Regions from separate parts of the Kitasatospora sp. NPDC051170 genome, predicted to be linked through region 1. Evidence: riboswitches for the same ligand, from Rfam matches in the RefSeq annotation. Region 1 holds a riboswitch; the other holds the start of a gene.

Region 1 (5,330 bases):
CGTGGGCGACGTCGGCGCGGTCGTTGACGGCCAGCAGCTTCCCGTGGCGGTGGCAGGCGTCGGCGAAGACCTCCAGGGCCTCCAGCTCCTGCTTGGCCTCCAGGCCCTTGTCGCGGAGCTGGACGACGTCCACCCCGCCGGCCAGCGCCTCGTCCAGGAAGTCGACCAGGTCGCCCTGCGCGCGGCGGGCGTCCGTGCACAGGTAGAGCCGGGCGTCCGCCAGCCGCGCACGCCGCGTGTCCGCCGCCATCAGATCAGCATCGCCTGGGCACGGCGCTTGACCTCGGTGCCGCGGTTCTCCCGCAGCGCCTGGATCGGGCTACCGGGCAGCGACGGGTCCTCGGTGAAGAGCCACTCCAGGATCTCCTCGTCGCTGTACCCGCAGTCGCGCAGCAGGTTCAGGGTGCCGGACAGGTGCTTGACCAGCCCCGGGCCGTCGATGAACGCGGCAGGGACTTGCAGCGACTTGTTGGGGCCCCGGCGGACCGCGATCAGCTCACGCTTCCTGACCATGTCCCGGACCTCGGTGACCAGCACCCCCCACTGCTCCGAGATGTCGGGGAGGTACATCCACTCGGGGACCAGGGTTTCAATCTTGCTTTCGATCTCGCTCACGCCACCAGACTGCCACCTCCGCGCCGTCCGGAGCTAAACGGTGGCCCCCTTGAGCGCCACGGAGGGGTCCGCCGCGAGGGCCGGGTCCAGTACGGCGCCGCGCTCGATGAGCTTGCGCCCCTGGGCGAGGTCGCGCGGCCGGTCCACGGCCAGCAGGGCGCTGGGCACGCCCCCGCGCAGCCACAGCACCGACCAGGAGCCGTCCTCCGGGCTCCCCCGCCATAGCAGCTCGTCGCCCTCGGTGTGCCGGCCCGCGTACTGGACCATCCGGCCGAACTGCTCGGACCAGAAGTACGGCACCGGGTCGTACGGCGCCGCGTCCTCGCCGAGCCCGAGCCCGAGGCCGAGGAGCGCGGCGGCCACCGCGCCGCCGGACTGCAGCGCGTGGTCCCAGTGCTGGACGGCCAGCCGGGCGCCGGAGCGGGCGGAGGGGTAGCTGACGCAGTCCCCCGCCGCGTGGACGCCGGGCACGCCGGTGCGCAGCCGCCCGTCCACGACGATCGCGCCACTCGCGTCCAGCTCGACGCCGGAGCCGGCCAGCCAGCCGGTCGCGGGCCGGGCGCCGATGCCGACGACGACCTCGTCGGCGGGCAGGTGCGAACCGTCCGCCAGCCGGACCGAGCCCGCCTCCACGGCCTCCACGCCGACACCGCAGCGCAGGTCGATCCCGGCCTCGGCGTACCAGGGGGCCATCGCCCGGCCGATCTCCGCGGGCAGGGCGCCCGGCAGCGGGGCCGCTCCGGCCTCGACCACCGTCACCTCGCAGCCGGCCTGGCGGGCGGCGGTGGCCACCTCGGCGCCGATCCAGCCCGCGCCGACCAGCACCAGCCGGCGGCCGGGGCGCAGCAGCGCCCGCAGCGCCAGCGCGTCGTCCAGGGTGTGCAGCAGGTGGGCCCGCTCGGCGCCGGGCAGGGCGCGCGGGACGGCGCCGGTGGCGATCACCAGGGCGTCGTACGACAGGTCCCCGGCGTCGGTGTGCAGGGTTCCGGGGGTCAGGGTTCCGGGGGCCAGAGAGCCGGGGGTCAGGGTTCCGGGGGCCAGGGAGCCGGGAGTGAGGCCGGTGGCGCGGCGGCCGAGGAGCAGCTCGATGCCGAGGCCCTCGTAGTCCACGTCCAGGGTGGTGGTGTCGGCCTTGCCCAGCAGGACGTCCTTGGACAGCGGCGGCCGGTCGTACGGCGCGTGCGGCTCCTCGCCGACCAGCACGACCCGCCCCCGCCAGCCGCCCTGCCGCAGCTTCAGGGCGCACTGCGCCCCGGCCAGCCCGGCACCGACGACGACCGCCACCCGCTCAGTTCCGCTCAGCTCTGCCACGCCCGTCACTGTACTCAGGGCTCCGTCCCACCCTGCGTACGGGCCTTCGGTCCGATGACGCCCCGGAGTTAAGGTGGGGGCACACACGGGAGCCCGGCGCACCGGGCTGAGAGGCGGGCTGGCACGGCCTGCGACCGTCCGAACCTGATCCGGGTCATACCGGCGAAGGGAGAGAGCAGCTTTGTCACGCTTGCTACCGGGTGCCCACACGGAGGTCCTGGTCATCGGCGGGGGCGTCATCGGCCTCGCCGTCGCCTGGCGCGCGGCGCAGCGCGGGGCGGGGAACGTGGTCGTGGTGGACCCCTCGCACGGCCACGGCGCCGCCGGGGTCGCGGCCGGGATGCTCGCCCCGGTCACCGAGCTCCAGTACGGCGAGGAGCCGCTGCTGCGCCTGGGCATGGCCTCCAACGAGCGGTACGCGGCCTTCGCCGCCGAGCTGTCGGAGGCGAGCGGGGGCCTGGACACCGGCTACCGCCGCTGCGGCACGATCGCCGTCGCGCTGGACTCCGACGACCGCGAGGAACTGCGCGAGCTGCACGCCTTCCACCTGCGCCTCGGCCTGGACTCCACCTGGCTCACCGGCCGCGAGGCCAGGAAGCTGGAGCCGATGCTCGCCCCCGGCGTGCGCGGCGGTCTGCACGTGGCCGAGGACCACCAGGTCGACCCCCGCCGCCTGCTCAGGGCCCTGACCTTCGCCTGCGAGGGCGCGAACGTCCTGCTCCACCGGGCCGAGGCCCTCGAACTGCTCGTCGGGGACGGGCGCGCGACCGGCGCCCGGCTGAGCACCGGCGAGAGCATCACCGCCGATCAGGTCGTCCTGGCCGCAGGAGCGCGGAGCCACCGGCTGCCGGGCCTGCCCGAGGGCGTGCTGCCCGCGATCCGCCCGGTGAAGGGCCAGATCCTGCGCCTGCGGATCCCGGAGGCGTACCGGCCCTTCCTCTCCCGCAACGTCCGCGCGGTGGTGCGCGGGCAGCACCTGTACGTCGTCCCGCGCGAGGACGGCGAGCTGGTGATCGGCGCGACCAGTGAGGAGCAGGGCTACGACACCACCGTCACCGCCGGCGGGGTGTACGAACTCCTGCGCGACGCCCACGAGTTGGTCCCGGGCATCACCGAACTCCCGCTCGTGGAGACGGCCGCGGGCCTGCGCCCGGGCTCGCCCGACAACGCCCCGCTGCTCGGCCCGACCTCCCTGCCCGGCCTGGTCGCCGCGACCGGCCACCACCGCAACGGCGTGCTGCTCACCCCGGTGACCGCCGACCTCCTCGGCGCGTACCTGGCCACGGGCGAACTCCCGGACCTGGCACTGCCGTTCACCCCCACCCGCTTCGCCACGAAGGCCGCCGCATGACCGAGACCACCTCCACCGACATCGCCCTGACCGTCAACGGCGAGCCCCGCACGCTGCCCGCCGCCACCACCCTCGCCCAGGTGGTGGCCACCGTCAGCGCCGCCAACACCGGCGTCGCCGCCGCGCTCAACGAGGCCGTGGTGCCGCGCAGTTCGTGGTCCGGAACGCCGCTGAGCAGCGGCGACCGGATCGAGATCCTCACCGCCGTCCAGGGAGGCTGACCGATGGCCGACGACCTGCTGACCATCGCCGGGGCGACCTTCTCCTCCCGGCTGATCATGGGCACCGGCGGCGCCCCCAGCCTGGAGGTCCTGGAGCGCGCCCTGCTCGCCTCGGGCACCGAGCTGACCACCGTCGCGATGCGCCGGGTGAACGCCACCACCCAGGGCTCCGTCCTGGACGTGCTGACCCGCAACGGCATCCGCGTCCTGCCCAACACGGCCGGCTGCTTCACCGCCGGCGAGGCGGTGCTGACCGCCCGCCTGGCCCGCGAGGCGCTGGGCACGGACTGGGTGAAGCTGGAGGTGATCGCCGACGAGCGCACCCTCCTGCCGGACCCGATCGAGCTGCTGGACGCCGCCGAGACCCTCGTCGACGACGGCTTCACCGTCCTGCCGTACACCAACGACGACCCGGTGCTGGCCCGCAAGCTGGAGGACGTCGGCTGCGCGGCGATCATGCCGCTGGGCTCGCCGATCGGCTCGGGCCTGGGCATCCGCAACCCGCACAACTTCCAGCTGATCGTCGAGGCCGCAACCGTCCCCGTCGTCCTGGACGCGGGCGCCGGCACCGCCTCCGACGTGGCCCTGGCGATGGAGCTGGGCTGCTCCGCGGTGATGCTCGCCTCCGCGGTGACCCGCGCGCAGGACCCGGTCCTGATGGCCGAGGCCATGCGGCACGCCGCCGAGGCCGGACGCCTGGCCCACCGGGCCGGCCGCATCCCGCGCCGCTTCCACGCGGAGGCGTCCTCCGCGATGGCCGGCCGCGCGGACCTCGACACCCGGGAGCGGCCCGCGTTCTAGCGAGGCCACCCGGCCACGTCACGCATGTCACAACCCGGTCCCGGAGGCGGCGCCCTCCGGGTCCGGGCTCCGAGCGCGCCACTAGACTCCCCCGGGTGGACACGGGAATGCACGACCCCCTGATCGGTACCCTGCTCGACGGCCGCTACCGGGTCGAGCAGCGCATCGCCGCAGGCGGGATGTCCACCGTCTACAAGGGCACCGACACCCGGCTCGACCGGGTCGTCGCCCTCAAGGTGATGCACCCGCAGCTGGCCGGCGACGAGGGATTCACCGCCCGCTTCATCCGCGAGGCCAAGGCGATCGCCCGGCTCACCCACCCCAACGTGGTGAACGTCTTCGACCAGGGCGCGGACGGCGGGAACACCTTCCTCGCCATGGAGTACGTCCCCGGCCGCACCCTGCGCGACCTGCTGCGCGACCGCGGCGCCCTGTCGGTGCGCGCCGCCCTGGACGTCCTGGAGCCGGTGCTCGCCGCCCTCGGCGCCGCCCACCGCGCCGGGCTGGTCCACCGGGACGTCAAGCCGGAGAACGTGCTGATCACCGACGGCGGCCTGGTCAAGGTCGCCGACTTCGGCCTCGTCCGGGTGCTCGGCACCGCGGACGGCGCCCCCACCTCGGTGACCACCTCCACCGGCGGCACCGTCCTCGGCACCGTCTCCTACCTGGCCCCCGAGCAGATCCTCCCGGACGCCCCCACCGACCAGCGGGTGGACGTCTACGCCTCCGGCATCCTGCTGTACGAGATGCTCACCGGCCGCCGCCCGCACACCGGCGACAACCCCGTCGCCGTCATGTACAAGCACCTGCACGAGGACGTCCCCGCCCCCTCGCTGGTCGCCCCCGCCGTCGCCCCGGCGCTGGACGCCATAGTGGCCTTCGCCTGCGCCCGCTCCGCCGGGGCCCGCCCGTACGACGCCGTCGAACTGCTCGCCGCCCTCCAGCGCGTGCGCCGCACCCTCACCCCCGCCGAGCTCGACGCCGAGCCGCCCGCCTCCACCCGGCCCACGCCCCGCCACCCGACCGGCGAG
Region 2 (5,330 bases), on a different contig from region 1:
CCCTGGTCCCGGAGGTGGACGGCCGGGCGCGAAACGGAGGGGTACGACGGTGAAGCTGTTCCGGCTGGACGAGTTGGACGACGAACGGGCGGCCAACGACGGCGCGTACCTGCGCTTCCTGCGCGAGCCGCGGATGTCCGCCGGGCTGTACGCCCTCGCCCCCGGCGCGACCGACACCCAGACCGCGCACGACCAGGACGAGATCTACCAGGTGATCAGCGGCCGGGCCGAGCTGACCGTGGGCGCCGAGACCGCGACGGTCGGGCGCGGCACCGTCGTGTACGTGCCCGCCGGCACCCCGCACCGCTTCCACCACATCACCGAGGAACTGCGGGTGCTGGTGGTCTTCTCGCCTCCCGAGGACTGACCTCCTAGGGTTGCCGGCATGACCCGCAGCACCGGCAGCAGCCCCAGCCTCAGCCCCGGCCTCAACCTCAGTCTCACCGAGGAGCTCTGGGCGTCGATCGAGCCGATCTACGCCGAGATCCTCGCCCACCCCTTCCTCGGCGGCCTCACCGACGGCACCCTCCCCCGGGAGGCGTTCCGCCACTTCGTCGTCCAGGACTCGCACTACCTGCGCGACTACGCCCGCGCCCTCGCCGTCTGCGCCGCCAAGGCGCCCGGCGAGGAGGAGGTCCGGGCGTTCGCGGACGACGCGATCGGCGCGCTCGCCGCCGAGCAGGGCATGCACGCCGAGTTCCTCACCGCCTTCGGCGGCAGCGCCGAACAGGCCGCCGCCGAGCCGGTGCTGCCCACCACCCGGGCCTACACCAGCTACCTGCTGGCCACCGTGTACGGCGGCTCCTTCGCCGAGGCGGTCGGCGCGGTGCTGCCCTGCTACTGGATCTACGCCCGCGTCGGCGAGGCGCTGCTCGCCCAGGGCTCCCCCGACCCGCTGTACGCCAAGTGGATCTCCACGTACGGGGACGAGGCGTTCCAGTCCGTGGTGCGGCGGGTGCTCGCGCTCACCGACCGGCTCGGCGAGGAGATCTCCCCGGCCGAACGCCGCAGGGTGGTCGAGCACTTCACGACGACCTCGCGCTACGAGTGGATGTTCTGGGACGCGGCCTGGCGCGGGGAGCGCTGGCCGGTCTGACCTGCGCGGAGCCGTGGCCGGGGCCTGTTCCGGGCTTCGGGCGGGCGGTTCTCGGGGGCGACCCCGGGGGTCGGGGTCGGGGTGATCTCGGGGTTCTCTCCGGGCCGTTGGGCCTCGTTCCGGCGCAGGGGTCACCGTACGATCGAAGTACCGAAAGCGAGCGGGATGCGGCACCGGACGGCAGCCGGCCCGAGGGGAGAAGAGGAACCGACATGGCTGAGCTCTGGAAGTCGCTGCCCTCCTGGGTGCGCAACATCGTCATCCCGGTGCTGGTCCTGGTGCTGGCCTGGAACATCATCGGCTTCGTCGGCGCCGTACTGAGCATCATCATCAAGCTGCTGGTGGTCGTCGGCATCGCCGCCGCCGTGGTGATCCTGGTGAAGAAGGCCGCCAGGAGCTGAGCCGTCGGCCCCGACGCCCGAGCCGCTGAGGCCCGGCCCCCGCACCCCGGGGAGCCGGGCCCCGGGTGTTTTCGGCCCCGTGTCCGTCGGTGACGCCGTCTGGACCTGCGGGGATCGGATCGCTACGGTGTTGGGCGTCATGTGCAGGCAACACCGCCTGCGACGCGGGAGCTCGGAGCACCGGGCTGAGAGGGCGCTGACCGGGACGTCGACGGACGGACCGACGGCTGCGTCGACCGCAGGAACCTGACCGGGTAATGCCGGCGTAGGGAGTATGAGGTCAGATGACCACGTTCGAAGCACAGCCGCAGTCTGCCCAGGGCACCCCCGCCACCGCCCCCGACAGCGCCCGCAGCGGCTACCCCACCCCGGCCTGGCGCAAGGCCCACCGCGAAGGGTCCCGCCCCGACCTGCGCGTCCCGTACCGCGAGGTCGTCCTCACCAACGGCCGGACCGTCCCGCTGTACGACACCTCCGGCCCGTACACCGACCCGTCCTACGAGCCCGACGTGCGGCGGGGCCTGCCGCCGCTGCGCGACTCCTGGATCCGCCAGCGCGGCGACGTCGAGGAGTACGACGGCCGCGAGGCGCGTCCCGAGGACGACGGCATCAAGCACACCTCCCCGCGCGGCGGCGACCTGCGCAACCTCGACGCCGTCTTCCCCGGCCGCCCGCGCCGCCCGCTGCGCGGCCGCGACGGCGCGGCCGTCACCCAACTCGCCTACGCCAGGCGGGGCGTGGTGACTCCGGAGATGGAGTTCGTCGCCCTGCGCGAGGGCCTGGAGCCCGAGTACGTGCGCGCCGAGGTGGCCCGCGGCCGGGCCGTCATCCCGGTCAACGTGAACCACCCGGAGGTCGAGCCGGCGATCATCGGCACCAACTTCCTGGTGAAGATCAACGCCAACATCGGCAACTCCGCCGTCACCTCCTCGATCGAGGAGGAGGTGGAGAAGATGACCTGGGCCACCCGCTGGGGCGCCGACACCGTCATGGACCTCTCCACCGGCCGCAACATCCACACCACCCGCGAGTGGATCCTGCGCAACTCCCCCGTGCCGATCGGCACCGTGCCGCTCTACCAGGCCCTGGAGAAGGTCGACGGCAAGGCCGAGGAGCTCAGCTGGGAGGTGTACCGGGACACCGTCATCGAGCAGTGCGAGCAGGGCGTCGACTACATGACCGTCCACGCCGGCGTGCTGCTGCGCTACGTCCCGCTCACCGCGCGCCGCAAGACCGGCATCGTCTCGCGCGGCGGCTCCATCATGGCGGCCTGGTGCCTGGCGCACCACCAGGAGAACTTCCTCTACACCAACTTCGAGGAACTCTGCGACATCCTGGCCACCTACGACGTCACCTTCTCCCTCGGTGACGGGCTGCGCCCCGGCTCCATCGCCGACGCCAACGACGAGGCCCAGTTCGCCGAGCTGACCACCCTCGGCGAGCTCGGCCGCATCGCCCGCGAGCGCGACGTCCAGGTCATGATCGAGGGCCCGGGCCACGTCCCGATGCACAAGATCAAGGAGAACATCGACCTCCAGAAGGAGATCTGCGACGAGGCGCCGTTCTACACCCTCGGCCCCCTCGCCACCGACGTCGCCCCCGGCTACGACCACATCACCTCGGGCATCGGCGCGGCCATGATCGCCTGGTGGGGCACCGCGATGCTCTGCTACGTCACGCCCAAGGAGCACCTGGGCCTGCCCAACCGCGACGACGTCAAGACCGGCGTGATCACCTACAAGATCGCCGCCCACGCCGCCGACCTCGCCAAGGGCCACCCCGGCGCCCAGGCATGGGACGACGCCCTCTCCGACGCCCGCTTCGAGTTCCGCTGGGAGGACCAGTTCAACCTGGCCCTCGACCCGGAGACCGCCCGCGACTTCCACGACGAGACCCTCCCCGCCGAACCCGCCAAGACCGCGCACTTCTGTTCCATGTGCGGCCCGAAGTTCTGCTCGATGAAGATCTCCCAGAAGATCCGCGACGAACACGGCGTCGGCTCCACCGCCGTGAACACCGACTTCGACGCCGAGGCCCTCGCGGGCATGGCCGAGAAGTCCGCCGAGTTCGCCGCCCAGGGGAACAAGGTCTACCTGCCGCTGGTTGACTGACAGTTGGCCTGTGTGACGGGGTTGGGGGATCCGGTGATCCCCCAACCCCGTCGACTGCCTTCGGACGGTGGCCGGAGCGTGTTACGAGATGGCCCGGAGCCGGCCGGGGGACGGGTGGCGGAGTTGGTCGACGGCGTGGGCCGTCTCCTCGTCCGCCGGGAGGAAGACGACCAGCTGTTGGGCGTCGGAGGAGAGTTCGAGCGTCTCGCGCAGGAGCCGGAGTTCTTGTCCGGAGGGGTGGTTGAGCCGGAGCACGCCGCGTCGTGGAACCGCGTGACGGTTCAGGCGTTCGGTGAACTCGGGCCCGGCGACGGGCGCGAGTTCGGTGGTGAGCCACTCGGAGTTCTCGATGGACGGGCCGAGCCAGAGGTCGAAGGCGTGTTCGTCCGCAACGTCGTCCCAGTCGGCGAAGAACGTCCGGGCTCCGGGGTCGGTGAAGACGTAGCGGGTGAGGTTGGGGGCGTCCGCCTCGAGGAACCCGCTTGCGCCCAGCACCAGTTCGTAGCCGCTGGTGCGAGCGAGAACGTCGCCCAGCCGGTTGGTCACCACGGCGATTCCCGGTTCGAGGAGGCGAAGCGTTTCGAGGACGGTCGGCCGGACGCCGCGGGGCGGTGGCGCGGGCCGGGTGTGGGCGGCGCACTCACCGCCGGTGATCTTGGCGAGGTAGCGCAGGTGGTTTCGCTCCGCGGGGTCGAGGCTGAGTGCGTCGGCGAGCGCGTTCACGATCGGTACGGAGGGATTGCGGTCACGGCCCTGCTCGATGCGGGTCAGGTATTCCACGCTGATGCCGGCCCGCACGGCGAGATCCGAGCGTCGCAGACCCGGTGAACGACGACGGCCGCGGTCGGGCAGTCCCAGCGACTCCGGCTGGATGCTGTCGCGCTTGGCCCGGATGAAGTCCCCCAACGGCGTACCCATGCTGCGAGCATAGGGGGCCGCCCGCCGGCCGCGGAGTGCTCAGGGTGGCCCTGCGGGGGCTGGTCTGAGCCCGGTCTGGTTAAGGCTGCGGGCCGGCCCGATCGTGGTGGGCATGGAGAAGAAGAACCCCAAGCTGTTGATCATCGTCGGAAGCGTCCGTGAGGGACGGTTCGGCCCGGTGGTGGCCTCGTGGGTCGGCGAACAGGCCCGCACCCACGGCGGATTCGAGGTCGACACCGTGGATCTGGCCGAGATCGACATCCCGTTGGCGCTCCCCGCGGCGTCGCCGAAGTACGCCGGCGACGACTACCCCCGTCCGGCCGGTATGGCGCCGCTGACCTCGGCGCTGGAGGCCGCCGACGCGTTCGTCGTGATCACGCCGGAGTACAACCACAGCTACCCCGCCTCGCTGAAGGCCGCCATCGACTGGCACTTCACCCAGTGGACGGCCAAGCCCGTGGCCTTCGTCAGCTACGGGGGCGCGGCGGGCGGCCGGCACGCGGTGCTGCATCTGGAGAACGTGCTGACCGAGCTGCACGCCGTGACGATTCGCGACGGTCTGGCCTTCCCGAACTACTTCACGGCCTGGCAGGACGGCCGCCCGCTCGACTCCGAGGCACCCGGGTACGCCAAGACCCTGCTCGATCAGCTGGCCTGGTGGGCGGGCGCGCTCCGGTCGGCGCGCGAGGCCGCTCCCTACCCGGCATGAGGACGGCGACGATGGAGTACGTTCCGCTCGGAGGCACCGAGCTGCAGGTCAGCCGGATCGCGCTCGGTTGCATGGGATTCGGGGGCCCGGGGCAG

What was found. A riboswitch is a leader RNA that binds a small molecule or an ion and turns the genes downstream of it on or off. The one in region 1 is predicted to bind thiamine pyrophosphate.
Region 2: another riboswitch for thiamine pyrophosphate. It lies ahead of thiC (phosphomethylpyrimidine synthase ThiC); the one in region 1 lies ahead of thiO (glycine oxidase ThiO).

The regions. Positions count from the first base shown of each region.
Region 1 covers NZ_JBITFA010000011.1:218,217-223,546, forward strand. The annotation lists gene thiE (thiamine phosphate synthase) at 1-250, opposite strand, end outside; gene ACIBCA_RS23600 (Rv2175c family DNA-binding protein) at 250-615, opposite strand; gene ACIBCA_RS23605 (NAD(P)/FAD-dependent oxidoreductase) at 649-1,935, opposite strand; TPP riboswitch at 2,002-2,114, shown strand; gene thiO (glycine oxidase ThiO) at 2,108-3,277, shown strand; gene thiS (sulfur carrier protein ThiS) at 3,274-3,498, shown strand; gene ACIBCA_RS23620 (thiazole synthase) at 3,502-4,299, shown strand; gene pknB (Stk1 family PASTA domain-containing Ser/Thr kinase) at 4,395-5,330, shown strand, end outside.
Region 2 covers NZ_JBITFA010000005.1:90,069-95,398, forward strand. The annotation lists gene ACIBCA_RS13490 (cupin domain-containing protein) at 50-367, shown strand; gene tenA (thiaminase II) at 386-1,096, shown strand; gene ACIBCA_RS13500 (DUF5326 family protein) at 1,309-1,497, shown strand; TPP riboswitch at 1,652-1,786, shown strand; gene thiC (phosphomethylpyrimidine synthase ThiC) at 1,782-3,608, shown strand; gene ACIBCA_RS13510 (helix-turn-helix domain-containing protein) at 3,690-4,526, opposite strand; gene ACIBCA_RS13515 (NADPH-dependent FMN reductase) at 4,639-5,235, shown strand; gene ACIBCA_RS13520 (aldo/keto reductase) at 5,247-5,330, shown strand, end outside.